Regions from separate parts of the Pseudoclavibacter sp. CFCC 14310 genome, predicted to be linked through region 3. Evidence: predicted binding sites of a transcription regulator. Region 3 holds the regulator's gene; each other region holds the start of a gene.

Region 1 (6,127 bases), on a different contig from region 3:
GCGGGGTGCGCAGGCTGTTGCCGCTGCGCTCGTCGTCGGATGAGCGCTCACCGCGCTCGCAGCGGGGGAGGACTGGGGCGCACACCACCAGCGCCTTCGGTGAAAGAAGCTCTGCGGCACCCCGACGATCTCGTACTCGAAACGGCGCCAGACGAAACTGCGCGGCTCGCCCTCGTGCGAGAGCTCGACGGTGATCGCCTCATCGATCTTGCGTGGCATCATGGCCTCCTGCTGTGCTCACTGGTTCGAACATATGTTCGAATGATCACAGCGTAGAGGTGCCCTCCGACATCGGCAACGACGACTGATGGTCGCACGCCTGCGCGCGCCGATCACGCCTCGGCCATGGCATCCACCGGCCGTTCGGGCTGGCCGCACCGAGCACGTCAAGTCGGGTGCGGGCTCGTGCCAGCAGATCGTCAGGAACGTCTTCTGCACGAGACTGCTGACTGCTCTCGGCTGACCCGTCAGCAGCGCGAAGCTGCCAGGAGACAGTCTGGCCCATACCTTTCTCGATGCCGCGACTCAGGCTGAAGCTCCATCTGGCGCGACGCGGTTCGCTTACGTTCTCGGCGAGGCCGCCCTCTGCGATTGCGAGCGTCTGCCACCTGAGCTCGTCTGCGCAGCCCTCCCACGTCTCGGCGCAGGCGTCGCACCCGCACGAGGGATAGAACTCGTCGAAAAGCGCGCCGGCGTATACCCGAACACCTGGGAAGTCCGTGAGGACGATCACCATCGGTGCGCAGGCGTCGTCATTCGGTGTCAGCCGCACCGCTCGCACGGTCTCGGCTGCGGTCGGTGCGTTCAGCAGTTCGGCGGTGACCGCGAATCCGTCTTCACGACGCACGTCGTAGACCGACGTCAAATGCTCGATGAGCTCTGTCGCCACCGTGTGCAGCGGAGCGAATCGATCCGGGTCGCTGAAGACGCTGAGACCGACGGCTGGTGACGCCGCGGTGCGGTCAGAGCGTGAGAGCCGGAACATAGGGCCATTCTTCCGTTTTTCCGCCGGCCGCAACAGCTTCAGCGCCCGCATCCGTCAGGCGGGCTCGATTCCTCTCAAATCGCGAGAGTTCAGAACTCCTCGTATGTGGCGGGATCCTGACCGTTGAGTCGACCGTCTTCGCGAGCCAGCCCGTCGATCGCGGCGAGATCCTCGTCGCTCAGGTCGAAGTCGAACACATCGAGGTTGCTGATCTGCCGATCGGAGTGCGTCGCCTTCGGAATCGGGACCACGCCGTTCTGCAGGTGCCACCGCAGGACGACCTGAGCCACGGTGCGCTCGTGCGCGTGAGCGATCTGCTCAAGCGTCTCGTTCTGCAGAATCTCGCTGGCTCGGCCGAGCGGACTCCACGCCTCGGTGACGATGCCGTGCTCTGTGTTCCAGCGCACCGCCTCGTGCTGCGGAAATCTCGGGTGCAGCTCGATCTGGTTCACGCTCGGCAGCACACCGGTCTCGCGCTCGAGACGTTCGAGGTGCTCGGGCAGAAAGTTGCTCACGCCGATGCGACGCGTCAGCCCGCGCTCGCGCGCCTCGATCAGCGCCTGCCATGCCTCGACGTAGCGGTCGGTCAGCGGGTTCGGCCAGTGGATCAGCAGCAGATCGAGATGATCGAGACCGGTGCGATAGACCGACTCTTCGATCGTGGGAACGGCCTGGTCGAACGCATGGTGGCGGCCGGGCAGCTTCGAAGTGACGACGATCTCGTCACGCGGCACGCTGCTGAGGCGCACCCCGGCGCCGACCGCGCCCTCGTTCTCATAGTTGAAGGCGGTGTCGATCAGGCGGTAGCCGTTGTCGATCGCCTGGGCGACCGTTTCGGCACCCGCACGCCCGTTCAGGCGGTAGGTGCCGAAACCGATCGCCGGCAGGGTGGTGCCGTCGTTCAGGGTGTGCGAGGTCTGCGTGTTCTCGGGGGAAGTGCTCATGCCAACGACCTTAGGCCGCGGCCTCGTCTCCTGCCACCTCCTCATGCACGCCGGCCGCGTTGGTCTCGACCGATGCCGAACCCGCACGACCCGTGTGGTCGTCTGCGTCTTCGAAGCGCACCTGCAGACGGGCGTCGGCCGAAGTGCCTGCCGCGTCGGCATCCGCCGTCGTCTCTGCAGACGCCAGATCGACCGTCACCACCGTGCCGCTCGCCTCCGAGACCAGCAGGTCGGCGATGCGATCGTCGACCTCGCGCTGTACCGTGCGGCGCAGCGGACGAGCCCCGTACTCGGGCTCGAAGCCGTGTTCGGCGAGCCAGTCGACCGCCTGGTCGCTGATCTGCAGGCGGATGCCCTGGTCGGCCAGCCGCTCGGCCGTCGCCGCGATCATGGTGCGTGCGATCAGCCTCACCTGCTCACGCGAGAGACGACGGAACAGCACGATCTCGTCGATGCGGTTGAGGAACTCCGGTCGCATCGCCTCACGAAGCCGGCCCATCACCCGATCGCGCAGCGCCCGCTCCGAACCGAAGCCCGTCGCGTCGTCGCCGGTGTTCGCGACGAAGCCGAGCGCTCCCGACCGTGAGGCCAGAAACTCGGAGCCGATGTTCGAGGTCATGATGACCACGGTGTTGCGAAAGTCGACGGTGCGCCCCTGGCCGTCGGTCAGCCGCCCGTCGTCGAGCACCTGCAGCAACAGGTTGAACACGTCGGGGTGCGCCTTCTCGATCTCGTCGAGCAGCAGCACCGAGTACGGCCTGCGCCGCACGGCCTCGGTGAGCTCGCCGGCCTCGTCATAGCCGACGTAGCCCGGGGGAGCGCCCACCAGCCGCGCTGCGGTGTGCTTCTCGCCGAACTCCGACATGTCGAAGCGCAGCAGCGCGTGCTCGTCGCCGAACAGACTGGCCGCGAGCGTCTTGGCCAGCTCGGTCTTGCCGACCCCGGTCGGGCCGAGGAACAGAAAGCTGCCCACGGGCCGGTTCGGGTCGCCCAGACCGGTGCGGCCACGACGCACGGCCCGAGCCACCGCGGCGACCGCGTCATGCTGACCGATCACGCGCTCGTGCAGTTCGCTCTCGAGGTGCGCGAGCCGTGTGCGCTCGCCCTCGCTGATGCGATCGACGGGAACACCTGTTCGGCGCGCGACCACCTCGGCGATCTGTCGCTCGTCGACCACCGCCTCGGTCGGTGCCGGCGCCGAACTCGTCGTCGCGGCGTGCTGATGCTCGATGCGGGCATTGTGCGCGCTCGCCGCGTCAAGAGCCGCCTGCACCTGTTCGATGCGGTCGCGAATCTGGCCGGCCTGCTCATACTGCTCGGTCGACGCTGCGGCGTTCTTCTCGGCCTCCAACTCCATGAGCTGGCGCATCAGCGCCTGCGTGTCGATGCGATCGCCGAGCCGCAGACGCAGCCTGGCTCCGGCCTGGTCGATCAGGTCGATCGCTTTGTCGGGCAGACGACGATCGGGCAGGTAACGGGCCGACAGACGCACGGCGGCGTCGAGCGCGGCATCCGTGTACCGCACGTCGTGATGCTCGGCGAAGGCGGGCGCGACGCCGTGCAGAATGCGCACGGCGACGTCCTCCGACGGCTCGTCGACGGCGACCGGCTGGAACCGGCGCTCCAAGGCGGGATCCTTCTCGATCCTGCGATATTCGTCGAGCGTGGTCGCGCCGATCATATGCAGCTCGCCTCGAGCCAGCCTTGGCTTGAGCATGTTGGCCGCGTCGAGGCCGTCGCCCATGCCGCTGCCGCCGGCACCGACGACCGTGTGCAGCTCGTCGATGAAGACGATGAGCTCATCGCGATGCGCGGTGATCTCGTCGAGCAGCTTGGTCAGGCGCTCTTCGAAGTCGCCGCGAAAGCGCGTGCCGGCCACCATCGACGCCAGGTCGAGAGAGACCAGGCGACGCCCGGCGATCGCGTGCGGAACCTCGTCGTCGACGATCGCCTGCGCGAGGCCCTCGACGACGGCGGTCTTGCCGACGCCGGCCTCGCCGACGAGCACGGGGTTGTTCTTGGTGCGGCGCGAGAGGATCTCGACGGTCTGCTCGATCTCGTCGGCACGACCGATCACCGGATCGAGTCGGCCGTCGCGTGCCTGTGCCGTCAGATCGGTGCCGAAGCGATCGAGCATCGGGGTCTGCGATGTGGCGGATGCATCAGTCTGCTCCGCATCGCCGCCTGCGTCCGCCTCCGATGAGCCGGAGTTCGCAGCCGCAGCGTCGTCGACGGGTGCCACGTCATCGGGCTGCCGGGCAGACTGCCGCATCGAATCGATCAGCGACTGCGCGGTCACGCCGAACCCTGCCAGGATCTGTGCGGAAGGCGCATCCTGTGCGAGCACGAGTGCGAAGAAGAGATGCTCCAGATCGACATAGGTCGAACCCGAGGCGCGGGCGACCTGGAAGGCATGGAAGAGGGCGCGCTGCAGCGAGGGCGTGACGTCGGGGGCCTCGGTGACGGTCGCGCCGTCACGAGCGACGGGCAGCCGAGCTTCGACCTCGTGAGCGAGCTGCTGAACGCTCACGCCCATGCGGGTGAGCACGTCGTGCACTGGGGCGTTCTCGGCGAGCACGCGCAGCATGTGCAGGGCGTCGACCTCGGTCTGACCTCTTCTGACCGCGTACGATCCGGCCTCGGCCAGAGCCTGCTGTGTGCGCTGGGTCAGAAACCTGCTGATGTCGATGGTGCGCTGGCCTTCGGCAGCCTGCTGCCGTGCCTGCTGTGCGTTCAGGTAGCGTGCGAGAAACTCGTCGAATGATCCCTGCCCGCTCGGTTCGCGTTCGCTCCCGTTCTGGGGGTTGTTCTCTGGCACAGTACCTCCTCGTCGGTGTCTGCGAGGGCGATACCGATCTGACAGTCGTTCAGACGTCGCCACCCTCAAAGTTGAGTGCCGTACGCTCAACCTAACGTCCGGGTGTCGCAGGTATTCCCCTGCGTCGCTTCCGTTCGCGGCATCACGAGCGCCATGCCTTAAACTGAACGGCATGCCCTCCGCCAGCCCGCTGCGCATCGCCATGATCTCGCTGCACACGAATCCCTATGGCGACCCCGGCACGGGCGACGTCGGCGGCATGAACATCGTGATCCAGCACCTTGCGGCCGAACTGGCCGCGCTCGGTCACCAGGTCGATGTGATCACACGCCGCAGCGCTCCCGAGCAGCCCGACGCCATCGAGCTCGCCCCCAGACTCATGCTGCGCACGATCACGGCCGGGCCCGAGCATCCGCTGCCCAAAGCCGAGCATGAGGCGTACATCGACGCCTTCGCCGGGCAGCTGCGGGCACTCGGCGACTACGACGTGATCCACGCGCATCACTGGTACTCCGGTCTGGCGGCCCTGCCCGTCGCTCGGGAATGCGGCGCGGCGATGCTGCAGAGCTTTCACAGCATCGCGGCAGACGCCGACACCGCACTCGACAACGGCGAGCCTCCCGAGGCGCCCGGGCGTCTCTCGGCAGAGCGCACTCTCGCACGCGAGGCCGATGCAGTGATCACGGTCAGTCATGCCGAGCAGCGCACCGTGGTCGAGCGGCTGGGCGGCGAGCCATCGCGGGTGCACGTGGTGTCTCCCGGTGTGGATGCTCGGTGCTTCCACCCGGGAGAGGCCGCAGTTCCGAGATACGTCGCCGCCGCAGCCCGCATCGAGCCGCTCAAAGGGCTCGACCTCGCCGTCGCCACGATTGCGTCGACTGACGACTCGCTGCGCCCTGATCTGCGCATCGCGGGCGGGCCGAGCAGCCAGGACGGCGGCTGTCTGACGGCTCTGCGCCGACAGACCGCCGACGCGGGCATCGGCGACCGGGTGCACTTCGACGGCGCGATGTCGCACGCCGAGCTGGCCGATCTGATGCGCGGTGCCTCGGTGTTCCTGGTTCCGTCGCACTCTGAGACCTATGGTCTGGTCGCACTCGAGGCAGCCGCAAGCGGGGTGCCGGTGATCGCGATGGCCACGGGAGGCCTTCCCGAGGCGGTGCACGACGGCGAGACCGGTCTGCTCATGCGCGATCGCTCGCCCGAGACCTGGGCGCGCGCGCTGACCCGGCTGCTCGACGACGCCGAGCTGCGCGAGCGCATGGGGCGTGCAGGCCGTGCACTCGCTCTGCAGCGCAGCTGGGCGAAGAGCGCCCGACGGCTCGTGCAGATCTACTGTCAGCAGCGTCGGATGACGCGCTCGACGGTGCAGCCGGTATG
Region 2 (6,127 bases), on a different contig from region 3:
CGATCTGCTCAAGCGTCTCGTTCTGCAGAATCTCGCTGGCTCGGCCGAGCGGACTCCACGCCTCGGTGACGATGCCGTGCTCTGTGTTCCAGCGCACCGCCTCGTGCTGCGGAAATCTCGGGTGCAGCTCGATCTGGTTCACGCTCGGCAGCACACCGGTCTCGCGCTCGAGACGTTCGAGGTGCTCGGGCAGAAAGTTGCTCACGCCGATGCGACGCGTCAGCCCGCGCTCGCGCGCCTCGATCAGCGCCTGCCATGCCTCGACGTAGCGGTCGGTCAGCGGGTTCGGCCAGTGGATCAGCAGCAGATCGAGATGATCGAGACCGGTGCGATAGACCGACTCTTCGATCGTGGGAACGGCCTGGTCGAACGCATGGTGGCGGCCGGGCAGCTTCGAAGTGACGACGATCTCGTCACGCGGCACGCTGCTGAGGCGCACCCCGGCGCCGACCGCGCCCTCGTTCTCATAGTTGAAGGCGGTGTCGATCAGGCGGTAGCCGTTGTCGATCGCCTGGGCGACCGTTTCGGCACCCGCACGCCCGTTCAGGCGGTAGGTGCCGAAACCGATCGCCGGCAGGGTGGTGCCGTCGTTCAGGGTGTGCGAGGTCTGCGTGTTCTCGGGGGAAGTGCTCATGCCAACGACCTTAGGCCGCGGCCTCGTCTCCTGCCACCTCCTCATGCACGCCGGCCGCGTTGGTCTCGACCGATGCCGAACCCGCACGACCCGTGTGGTCGTCTGCGTCTTCGAAGCGCACCTGCAGACGGGCGTCGGCCGAAGTGCCTGCCGCGTCGGCATCCGCCGTCGTCTCTGCAGACGCCAGATCGACCGTCACCACCGTGCCGCTCGCCTCCGAGACCAGCAGGTCGGCGATGCGATCGTCGACCTCGCGCTGTACCGTGCGGCGCAGCGGACGAGCCCCGTACTCGGGCTCGAAGCCGTGTTCGGCGAGCCAGTCGACCGCCTGGTCGCTGATCTGCAGGCGGATGCCCTGGTCGGCCAGCCGCTCGGCCGTCGCCGCGATCATGGTGCGTGCGATCAGCCTCACCTGCTCACGCGAGAGACGACGGAACAGCACGATCTCGTCGATGCGGTTGAGGAACTCCGGTCGCATCGCCTCACGAAGCCGGCCCATCACCCGATCGCGCAGCGCCCGCTCCGAACCGAAGCCCGTCGCGTCGTCGCCGGTGTTCGCGACGAAGCCGAGCGCTCCCGACCGTGAGGCCAGAAACTCGGAGCCGATGTTCGAGGTCATGATGACCACGGTGTTGCGAAAGTCGACGGTGCGCCCCTGGCCGTCGGTCAGCCGCCCGTCGTCGAGCACCTGCAGCAACAGGTTGAACACGTCGGGGTGCGCCTTCTCGATCTCGTCGAGCAGCAGCACCGAGTACGGCCTGCGCCGCACGGCCTCGGTGAGCTCGCCGGCCTCGTCATAGCCGACGTAGCCCGGGGGAGCGCCCACCAGCCGCGCTGCGGTGTGCTTCTCGCCGAACTCCGACATGTCGAAGCGCAGCAGCGCGTGCTCGTCGCCGAACAGACTGGCCGCGAGCGTCTTGGCCAGCTCGGTCTTGCCGACCCCGGTCGGGCCGAGGAACAGAAAGCTGCCCACGGGCCGGTTCGGGTCGCCCAGACCGGTGCGGCCACGACGCACGGCCCGAGCCACCGCGGCGACCGCGTCATGCTGACCGATCACGCGCTCGTGCAGTTCGCTCTCGAGGTGCGCGAGCCGTGTGCGCTCGCCCTCGCTGATGCGATCGACGGGAACACCTGTTCGGCGCGCGACCACCTCGGCGATCTGTCGCTCGTCGACCACCGCCTCGGTCGGTGCCGGCGCCGAACTCGTCGTCGCGGCGTGCTGATGCTCGATGCGGGCATTGTGCGCGCTCGCCGCGTCAAGAGCCGCCTGCACCTGTTCGATGCGGTCGCGAATCTGGCCGGCCTGCTCATACTGCTCGGTCGACGCTGCGGCGTTCTTCTCGGCCTCCAACTCCATGAGCTGGCGCATCAGCGCCTGCGTGTCGATGCGATCGCCGAGCCGCAGACGCAGCCTGGCTCCGGCCTGGTCGATCAGGTCGATCGCTTTGTCGGGCAGACGACGATCGGGCAGGTAACGGGCCGACAGACGCACGGCGGCGTCGAGCGCGGCATCCGTGTACCGCACGTCGTGATGCTCGGCGAAGGCGGGCGCGACGCCGTGCAGAATGCGCACGGCGACGTCCTCCGACGGCTCGTCGACGGCGACCGGCTGGAACCGGCGCTCCAAGGCGGGATCCTTCTCGATCCTGCGATATTCGTCGAGCGTGGTCGCGCCGATCATATGCAGCTCGCCTCGAGCCAGCCTTGGCTTGAGCATGTTGGCCGCGTCGAGGCCGTCGCCCATGCCGCTGCCGCCGGCACCGACGACCGTGTGCAGCTCGTCGATGAAGACGATGAGCTCATCGCGATGCGCGGTGATCTCGTCGAGCAGCTTGGTCAGGCGCTCTTCGAAGTCGCCGCGAAAGCGCGTGCCGGCCACCATCGACGCCAGGTCGAGAGAGACCAGGCGACGCCCGGCGATCGCGTGCGGAACCTCGTCGTCGACGATCGCCTGCGCGAGGCCCTCGACGACGGCGGTCTTGCCGACGCCGGCCTCGCCGACGAGCACGGGGTTGTTCTTGGTGCGGCGCGAGAGGATCTCGACGGTCTGCTCGATCTCGTCGGCACGACCGATCACCGGATCGAGTCGGCCGTCGCGTGCCTGTGCCGTCAGATCGGTGCCGAAGCGATCGAGCATCGGGGTCTGCGATGTGGCGGATGCATCAGTCTGCTCCGCATCGCCGCCTGCGTCCGCCTCCGATGAGCCGGAGTTCGCAGCCGCAGCGTCGTCGACGGGTGCCACGTCATCGGGCTGCCGGGCAGACTGCCGCATCGAATCGATCAGCGACTGCGCGGTCACGCCGAACCCTGCCAGGATCTGTGCGGAAGGCGCATCCTGTGCGAGCACGAGTGCGAAGAAGAGATGCTCCAGATCGACATAGGTCGAACCCGAGGCGCGGGCGACCTGGAAGGCATGGAAGAGGGCGCGCTGCAGCGAGGGCGTGACGTCGGGGGCCTCGGTGACGGTCGCGCCGTCACGAGCGACGGGCAGCCGAGCTTCGACCTCGTGAGCGAGCTGCTGAACGCTCACGCCCATGCGGGTGAGCACGTCGTGCACTGGGGCGTTCTCGGCGAGCACGCGCAGCATGTGCAGGGCGTCGACCTCGGTCTGACCTCTTCTGACCGCGTACGATCCGGCCTCGGCCAGAGCCTGCTGTGTGCGCTGGGTCAGAAACCTGCTGATGTCGATGGTGCGCTGGCCTTCGGCAGCCTGCTGCCGTGCCTGCTGTGCGTTCAGGTAGCGTGCGAGAAACTCGTCGAATGATCCCTGCCCGCTCGGTTCGCGTTCGCTCCCGTTCTGGGGGTTGTTCTCTGGCACAGTACCTCCTCGTCGGTGTCTGCGAGGGCGATACCGATCTGACAGTCGTTCAGACGTCGCCACCCTCAAAGTTGAGTGCCGTACGCTCAACCTAACGTCCGGGTGTCGCAGGTATTCCCCTGCGTCGCTTCCGTTCGCGGCATCACGAGCGCCATGCCTTAAACTGAACGGCATGCCCTCCGCCAGCCCGCTGCGCATCGCCATGATCTCGCTGCACACGAATCCCTATGGCGACCCCGGCACGGGCGACGTCGGCGGCATGAACATCGTGATCCAGCACCTTGCGGCCGAACTGGCCGCGCTCGGTCACCAGGTCGATGTGATCACACGCCGCAGCGCTCCCGAGCAGCCCGACGCCATCGAGCTCGCCCCCAGACTCATGCTGCGCACGATCACGGCCGGGCCCGAGCATCCGCTGCCCAAAGCCGAGCATGAGGCGTACATCGACGCCTTCGCCGGGCAGCTGCGGGCACTCGGCGACTACGACGTGATCCACGCGCATCACTGGTACTCCGGTCTGGCGGCCCTGCCCGTCGCTCGGGAATGCGGCGCGGCGATGCTGCAGAGCTTTCACAGCATCGCGGCAGACGCCGACACCGCACTCGACAACGGCGAGCCTCCCGAGGCGCCCGGGCGTCTCTCGGCAGAGCGCACTCTCGCACGCGAGGCCGATGCAGTGATCACGGTCAGTCATGCCGAGCAGCGCACCGTGGTCGAGCGGCTGGGCGGCGAGCCATCGCGGGTGCACGTGGTGTCTCCCGGTGTGGATGCTCGGTGCTTCCACCCGGGAGAGGCCGCAGTTCCGAGATACGTCGCCGCCGCAGCCCGCATCGAGCCGCTCAAAGGGCTCGACCTCGCCGTCGCCACGATTGCGTCGACTGACGACTCGCTGCGCCCTGATCTGCGCATCGCGGGCGGGCCGAGCAGCCAGGACGGCGGCTGTCTGACGGCTCTGCGCCGACAGACCGCCGACGCGGGCATCGGCGACCGGGTGCACTTCGACGGCGCGATGTCGCACGCCGAGCTGGCCGATCTGATGCGCGGTGCCTCGGTGTTCCTGGTTCCGTCGCACTCTGAGACCTATGGTCTGGTCGCACTCGAGGCAGCCGCAAGCGGGGTGCCGGTGATCGCGATGGCCACGGGAGGCCTTCCCGAGGCGGTGCACGACGGCGAGACCGGTCTGCTCATGCGCGATCGCTCGCCCGAGACCTGGGCGCGCGCGCTGACCCGGCTGCTCGACGACGCCGAGCTGCGCGAGCGCATGGGGCGTGCAGGCCGTGCACTCGCTCTGCAGCGCAGCTGGGCGAAGAGCGCCCGACGGCTCGTGCAGATCTACTGTCAGCAGCGTCGGATGACGCGCTCGACGGTGCAGCCGGTATGACCGCTCGCGAACGCGTCGCCGCTATCGACTGCGGCACGAACACCGTGCGCCTGCTCGTGATCGAGGGGCCCGCACCGACGCGGGAGCTCGTGCGCCGCACACGCACGATCCGTCTCGGCGAGGGCGTCGACCGCACGCATGCCTTCGCACCGGCGGCGCTCGACCGCCTTGGCGTCGCCTTGGCAGACTACCGCCGCGATCTGACGCGTCTCGGCGTCGCAGACGACCGGCTGCGCTTCGTGGCGACGTCGGCGAGCCGCGACGTGCATGACGCGACACCGCTGCGCGACGTCGTCGAATCGACTCTCGGCGTGCGGCCCGAGATCATCAGCGGTGTCGAAGAGGCCGACCTCTCGTACGCCGGCGCACTCACAGGAATGCCGACACAGCCCATGACGCTGGTCGTCGACCTCGGCGGCGGCTCGACCGAGCTCGTCGTCGGACGCAACGGCCGACCGACCGCCGCGTGGTCGATGAACGTGGGCGGCGTGCGCCTCACCGAGCGACACCTCGATGCGCACCGGCCGATGTCGGCGGCACAGCACGCGGCGATGGTCGCCGACGTCGACTGCGCCCTCGACGAAGCCGAGGCTCATGTTTCGCTGGCTGGCGTCGAACGGATCATCGGCGTCTCTGACTCGGTCGGCATGATCGCAGCGGTGACCGCCGGCGTTCGTGCCGAGCGCTTCGGCGAACTGTCGGGCGGATGCTGGAGTCTCGACGCGCTGCAGGCCGCCTGCACTCGTCTGATCGCCGCCGACCCGCATGCGCTTGCCGAGATGGGCGTCGACCGCACACGCACTGACCTGGTCTCCGCAGCTGCGGTGATCTGGTCACGGGTGAGCGCGCGCATCGCCGCCCGCTCACACTGCGACCACGCCGTCTACAGCGAGCATGACATCCTCGACGGCGCCGCTGAGACGTTGCTGGCAGGCGGTCGAGATCGGCGATGAGCAGTTCACGGGGAAGGACGAGTGAGGAGCACCGCAGGTCGACGAAGCCGACATCTCGATCATCGCGCGGCAGGAGCGGATCGCCCGACCGACGCGTGACGACCATCGTGCTGATCGCGACGATGGGAGCCGTCGCCTTCGGCTATGACACGGGCGTGCTCGCGGGCGCGCTGCCGTTTCTCAGTCAGCCGCGAGACGCCGGCGGCCTGGGACTCGACGCCCTGGCCGAAGGCGTCGTCACGTCGGCGCTCGTCTTCGCCGCGAGTCTCGGCGCCCTTGTCGGCGGGCGGCTCGCAGATCGCCTCGGACGCCGCCGAACCCTGCTCTTCGTCTCGCTCGTC
Region 3 (6,127 bases):
CCTCAACGTGCTGCGCATCATCAACGAGCCGACTGCGGCCGCTCTGGCATACGGCCTCGACAAGGGCAAAGAAGACGAGCTCATCCTCGTGTTCGACCTCGGTGGCGGCACGTTCGACGTCTCGCTTCTGGAGGTCGGCAAGGATGACGACTTCTCGACCATTCAGGTGCGGGCCACCTCGGGCGACAACCACCTCGGTGGTGACGACTGGGATCAGCGCGTCGTCGAGTACCTCATCAAGAAGTTCAAAGAGGCCAGCGGCGTCGACGTCTCGGGTGACAAGATCGCCCTGCAGCGCCTGAAAGAGGCCGCCGAGCAGGCGAAGAAAGAGCTGTCGAGCCAGACGACCGCCCACGTGCAGCTGCCGTACCTGTCACTGACCGAGAGCGGCCCGGCCAACCTCGACGAGACCATCACTCGCGCGAAGTTCGAAGAGCTGACCGCAGATCTCGTGCAGCGCACGGCCAAGCCGTTCACCGACGTGATCAAAGAGGCCGGCGTCAAGGTCTCGGATCTCGACCACGTGGTGCTCGTCGGCGGTTCGACTCGTATCCCGGCAGTCGTCGAAGAGGTCAAGAAGCTCACCGGCGGCAAAGAGCCGAACAAGGGCGTCAACCCTGACGAGGTCGTCGCAGTCGGCGCAGCCATCCAGGCCGGCGTTCTGAAGGGCGAGCGCAAAGACGTGCTGCTGATCGACGTCACCCCACTGAGCCTCGGCATCGAGACCAAGGGCGGCATCTTCACCAAGCTGATCGAGCGCAACACGGCCATCCCGACCAAGCGCAGCGAGACGTTCACCACGGCTGAGGACAACCAGCCGTCGGTCGCCATCCAGGTGTTCCAGGGCGAGCGCGAGTTCACCCGTGACAACAAGAGCCTCGGCACCTTCGAGCTGACCGGTATCGCACCGGCTCCGCGCGGTGTGCCGCAGGTCGAGGTCACCTTCGACATCGACGCCAACGGCATCGTGAAGGTCTCGGCTAAGGACAAGGGCACCGGCAAAGAGCAGGAGATCACCATTCAGGGTGGCTCCGGCCTTTCGCAGGAGGACATCGACCGCATGGTCAAGGAGGCCAAGGACAACGAGGCCGAAGACAAGAAGCGTCGCGACGCCGCTGAGGTGCGCAACAACGCCGAGCAGCTGGCCTACTCGATCGAGAAGCTCATCAAAGAGAACGAGGACAAGCTCTCTGATGAGGTCAAGACCGAGGTCACCGCTGATGTCGAGGCCGTCAAGAAGGCACTTGAGGGTTCGGACGACGACGCAGTGAAGGCTGCGTTCGACAAGCTGAACGAGTCGCAGGTCAAGCTCGGCCAGGAGATCTACAAGACCGCGCAGGAAGAGGGCGCCGCTGGCGCTGCTGACGGCGAGGCCAAGGCAGACGGCAAGTCGGGCGATGACGACGACGTGGTCGACGCAGAAGTCGTCGACGACGATGACGACAAGAAGTAAGGCGATTCACCATGGCTGACAACAACGTGGCTGGCACTCCGAACGAGTCAGGGCTTCCTGACGACGGGGCCCAGCCGACGAGCCAGCAGCCAGAGGCCCAGCCGAACGGGCAGCAGACCGAGGGCGCGCAGGGTGCTGACACAGCATCCGCCGCCCCCGGCCGGCCCGCCGGCGAGGCTGACCAGGCTGCAGGCGAGCATGATCAGGCGGATGCCGGCGCGAGCGCCGAGGGCGCCGCGGCAGACGCTGACGGCGAGGCCTCACGCGAGGACAAACTGTTGGACGAGCTGCAGCGTCTGGCGGCGGAGTACAAGAACTACCGCCAGCGCACCGAGGCCCAGCAGATTCGCGATCGCGAGCGTGCGGTCGGCGATGCGGCCAAACGACTGTTCCCGATCTTCGACGACCTCGACCGGGCTGAGAAAGCCGGCGATCTCGCAGAGGGCACGGCGTTCGCGACCATCGCGTCGAAGCTGAGGGCCGTCGGCGAGGGGCTCGGCATCGAGCGCTTCGGAGCGAAGGGCGAGCCGTTCGATCCGAACCAGCATGAGGCTGTGCTGCAGCAGCCCAGCCCCGATGTCGATGCGCTGGTCATCGGTGAGGTCGTCGAACCCGGCTACAAGCTGGGCGACACACTGCTGCGCGCGGCCAAAGTGGTCGTGCTGGCACCTGCTGAGTGATCGGTCGCATGAGAATGCGCCCGACGGGCAACGCGCCCCGTGGCGGGATGCGGATCCTCTCTGGATCCCTTCCGTCACGGGGCGCTCGACACATGAAGACGACAGAAGGAGGCGAGAGGCATGGCGAGTCAGGATTGGCTTGAGAAGGACTTCTACGCCGTGCTGGGAGTGTCGAAAGACATCTCCGACGCCGATCTGAAGAAGGAATACCGCAAGCTGGCGCGCAAGTATCACCCCGATGCGAACCCGGGCGACGCTGCGGCAGAGAACAAGTTCAAAGAGATCAGCGAAGCGTATTCGGTGCTCTCTGACCCCAAGCAGCGCAAGGAGTATGACGCGCTGCGGGCCATGGGCGGAGGTGCGCGCTTCACCGCGGGCGCCGGCGGCCAGGGCGGTCAGGGGTTCGAGGATCTCTTCGGCGGGCTGTTCGGCCAAGGTGCCGGGGCACCCGGCGGTCAGCGAGTGCGCTTTCAGACCGGGGGACAGCCCGGCGGCGCAGGTGCGGGCTACGAGGATCTCTTCGGCGGACTGTTCGGCGGCGGAGCCGGCGCCGGAGGGTTCGGCGGTCAGGGATACCGCGCTGCGCCGCAGCGCGGTCGTGACGTCGAAGCTCGTGCCCAGCTGACCTTTGCCCAAGCGGTGCATGGCGCGACGGTGTCGTTGGCATCGCCGCAGGGCAAGCGCGTCAAGACGAAGGTTCCGGCCGGAGTTCGAGACGGCCAGAAGATCAAGGTTCGCGGCAAAGGCGAGCCCGGTCAGAACGGCGGTCCGGCTGGCGACTTGATCGTGCGTGTGCACGTGGGCTCCCACCCGGTGTTCAAACGCGACGGCGACGACCTGCGGGTCGAGCTGCCGGTGACGTTCGCCGAGGCGGCGCTGGGCGCCACCGTTCAGGTGCCGACCTACGACGGCGAACCGGTCAAGGTGAAGATTCGCCCGGGCACCCCTTCGGGCCGCGTGCTGCGAGTCAAAGGCAAGGGCGTCAAGGCAGGTCGGCACACCGGCGATCTGCTGGCAGAAGTCCAGATCGTGGTGCCGAGCAAGCTCGACAGCGCGGCAAAGAAGGCATTGGATGACCTCACCGAGGCGATCGGTGACGCCGACCCGCGCGCAGAGCTCTACGCGCAGGCCAAAGAGAAGTAAGAGAGCAGGTGAGTCGCCATGATGGATGAGACGGAGCATCTGTTCAGCATCTCGGCGGCCGCACAGCTGGCGGGCATGCACCCGCAGACGCTGCGGCAGTACGACCGAATCGGTCTGGTGCAGCCGCAGCGCACTGCGGGTCGCTCCCGTCGGTACTCGCTGCGTGACATCGTGCAGCTGCGAGAGGTGCAGCGTCTCTCGAACGCCGGCGTGAGCCTAGAGGGCATTCGCCGCATGATCGATCTCGAGAACCAGGTGCACAGGCTGCAGAGTCGTGTGGCCGAGCTCGAGGCCGCTCTTGACGATGCACTCATCTACCGCCCCGGTGCTCGCACGTTCGCCGCCGGCATCGCCGGTGAAATCGTCACGCTCGACCAAGGTCGCCGTCGCGTCCAGGCGACGGGCGGCGAACTCGTCGTATGGCGGCCGGTCCGTCAGAACGGCCGGAAGCCGCCGTCAGAGGCCTGACAGCGCATCCTCACCCGCGCAGGGCGTCGAACGACCACTCGCGCTCGGTGAGCATGCGCGCGATGGTCAGCCCGACGGCCAGCGACACGATGGTCGCGAGCGCCTGCACACCATAGCCGCCAGCCTGCACGATATCGCCCTGGTTCAGGTACACCAGGGCGCGATAGGCGCTGGAACCCGGCACCATGATGAGCACCGCGGGCACGGTCAGCGTGATGCGTGGGGCCTCCAGACGCGAAGCGATCATGTAGGCGAGCAGCCCCACGAGCAGGGCGGCCACGACCGTCGACACCTGCGGCGGCCAGCCCATGTCGCCCGTCGTCAGACGGAACACGTTCGCGACCGCGCCGATCCAGGCTGCGCTCAGAGCGAGCCTGAACGGGGTGTTGAACATCATCGCGAATCCTGTGACGGCGACGAAGCCGGCGACGAGTCGTGATGCGATGACGATCCAGACCGGCCAGGTCGAGGGAGTCGGCGCAGCAGTCGGCTGCAGATCGAACATCATGGCGACCGCCCACGCGCCGAACGACACCGACATCAGCACCAGCCCGGCAAACGTGAGGCGGCCGATCGCCGAGTTGAGATCGAGCCGAGCCAGATCGAGGGTCGCGGTCACCAGCGGAAAGCCCGGCACGAGCAGCAGCAGCGCCGAGGTGAAGCCGGCATCGTGCAGCGGGCTCACGTGCCCGCTCACCGCCGACAGGATGCCGGTGAACAGCACGTAGCAGAGACTGGCGATGAGGCCGCAGACCGCATACATCGCGAGCTGGTTGATGCGCAGCTTCACCAGCGTCACGCGCAGCCACTGTGCGATCGACACGGACAGCGCGACTCCGACGCACTCCTGCCACCCGCCGTTGTTCAGAAACGCGAACCCCGAGCAGGCCATTATCGCGGCGATCAGCGTCAGCCACGTCGGATAGTGTCGAGGCCTCTTCTCGATGACGTCGAGACGCCGGTTCAGCTCCTCTGCCAGCATTCCCTGCGGCATGTGATGTGAGAGTCGCTCCAACTCGACGATGCGATCGGCATCGACCCCGCCGACTCGTGCCTCAGCGACACGCGTGCGAAAGATGGCGCCGCGAAAGAACGTGCAGACGATCTCTGTGGCGGTGATCTGCGTGTGCAGTGAGGTCATGCCCAATGCCTGGGCGGCGCGTGACATGGCCTGCTTGACGCGGAACGAGCTCGAGCTCGCCTGCAGCATCATCCGTCCCAGCCGCATGATCGCGTTCGACTTCTCGATCAGATGGATCGGCTCGAGCAGAATCTCGCCGGTCGGTGTCGGGTCGACTGGTGTCGAATCTGGGGAGGGCGAAGACGGACTCATACTTTCTATTGTGCCGCTTCCGCCGGTGGGCCGTTCTACGCGTTCCAATGCCGGAGACCACCCAGCGTGCGCGATTGCCGGTCGAGAGGCCTTCTGGCGAAGATGAGAGAGGATGTGCCTCCGACTTGCTTGCGGAAGGCAGGTCTCAGGAGGAACGATCAGTTCGTGGTGCTCTGCGAGTTCTGCTGCGGACCGGGCGCGCCTTGCCCCGGACCGCTCTGTGTCCCAGCCATCGGCGTGTCCGCAGCGTCATCGCCTTCGGTGATCGACTGAGCCATGATCGAGCCGTTCGACTCCTCGCCTTGGACGCGGATCGAGTCTCCGACGGCCAGATCCGAGACAGAGCCCTGCTGCGTGGTGGTCACTGAAGTGCCTGATCCGGTGTTGATCGTGGTCGTTTCGCCAGACTGCGTCTTGATCGTGATGGTCCCGTCTGAGACTCCGGTGATCGTGCCGCTGGTCAGCCCGCTGAGCATGCCGCCGGATGCGGCCTCGCCATCGGATGCACCCATTGGGGCTCCCTGTCCGCCGGTTCCGCCAGGCCCCTGCTGTATCGAACCGGCTGAGGTGGAGGCCGCCTGAGCGAAGACCGTGCCTCCGAGGAATCCGAGTCCGATGAGGATCACGGCGGTCAGCCCGCCGGTGAGCCACCTTCCGACCTTCGATCTCGACTGCGAGGTCGGCTGTGCGGTCTCGGGTGCGGTGGGTGGGGTCGAACGCGATTCGGCGCCGTCTACGTCGCCGAGCCGGTTGTTCGTCGTCGGGGTGGTCAAGGTTGCTCCTTCATCTCAAGGCGTGTCGGCCGGTGACCGATGAGTGCCGCTGGGCTGGTGATTCCCAGTGTTGCGGCGCACACTGTCCGGTGGATCTTCGACTGCTGTGTCGTCTCTGTCTCTCTCTTGTGGGGCAGCCAGCACCTCTCGTGCGAGCCAACCAGCGGAGCCAATCAGTGATGCCGTTGACTCGAAGAACGCCACCGCTACTCGGGCGCAATGGCAGTCGCCTGCAGACGTCGGTCGGCCCGCCGCGGGTGGTCTGCGACAGTCTGAT

The links. Region 3 encodes HspR, which represses chaperone genes until heat shock. Its sites were predicted from a motif close to AAGTTGAGTCNNNNNGACTCAACTT; they were not measured.
Region 1: a site for HspR is predicted at 4,816-4,840, ahead of F8O06_RS08200 (ATP-dependent Clp protease ATP-binding subunit). Genes of this name have one in related genera too.
Region 2: a site for HspR is predicted at 3,521-3,545, ahead of F8O06_RS04240 (ATP-dependent Clp protease ATP-binding subunit). Genes of this name have one in related genera too.

What each region holds. Positions count from the first base shown of each region.
Region 1 covers NZ_WBKC01000003.1:170,147-176,273, reverse strand. The annotation lists gene F8O06_RS08215 (DUF6504 family protein) at 1-222, opposite strand, end outside; gene F8O06_RS08210 (DUF6226 family protein) at 266-985, opposite strand; gene F8O06_RS08205 (aldo/keto reductase) at 1,075-1,929, opposite strand; gene F8O06_RS08200 (ATP-dependent Clp protease ATP-binding subunit) at 1,940-4,747, opposite strand; gene F8O06_RS08195 (glycosyltransferase) at 4,920-6,127, shown strand, end outside; gene F8O06_RS08190 (exopolyphosphatase) at 6,125-6,127, shown strand, end outside.
Region 2 covers NZ_WBKC01000002.1:106,252-112,378, forward strand. The annotation lists gene F8O06_RS04235 (aldo/keto reductase) at 1-634, opposite strand, end outside; gene F8O06_RS04240 (ATP-dependent Clp protease ATP-binding subunit) at 645-3,452, opposite strand; gene F8O06_RS04245 (glycosyltransferase) at 3,625-4,833, shown strand; gene F8O06_RS04250 (exopolyphosphatase) at 4,830-5,786, shown strand; gene F8O06_RS04255 (sugar porter family MFS transporter) at 5,882-6,127, shown strand, end outside.
Region 3 covers NZ_WBKC01000004.1:252,714-258,840, reverse strand. The annotation lists gene dnaK (molecular chaperone DnaK) at 1-1,453, shown strand, start outside; gene F8O06_RS10755 (nucleotide exchange factor GrpE) at 1,465-2,133, shown strand; gene F8O06_RS10750 (DnaJ C-terminal domain-containing protein) at 2,254-3,276, shown strand; gene F8O06_RS10745 (heat shock protein transcriptional repressor HspR) at 3,298-3,744, shown strand; gene F8O06_RS10740 (threonine/serine ThrE exporter family protein) at 3,755-5,077, opposite strand; gene F8O06_RS10735 (DUF5666 domain-containing protein) at 5,236-5,850, opposite strand.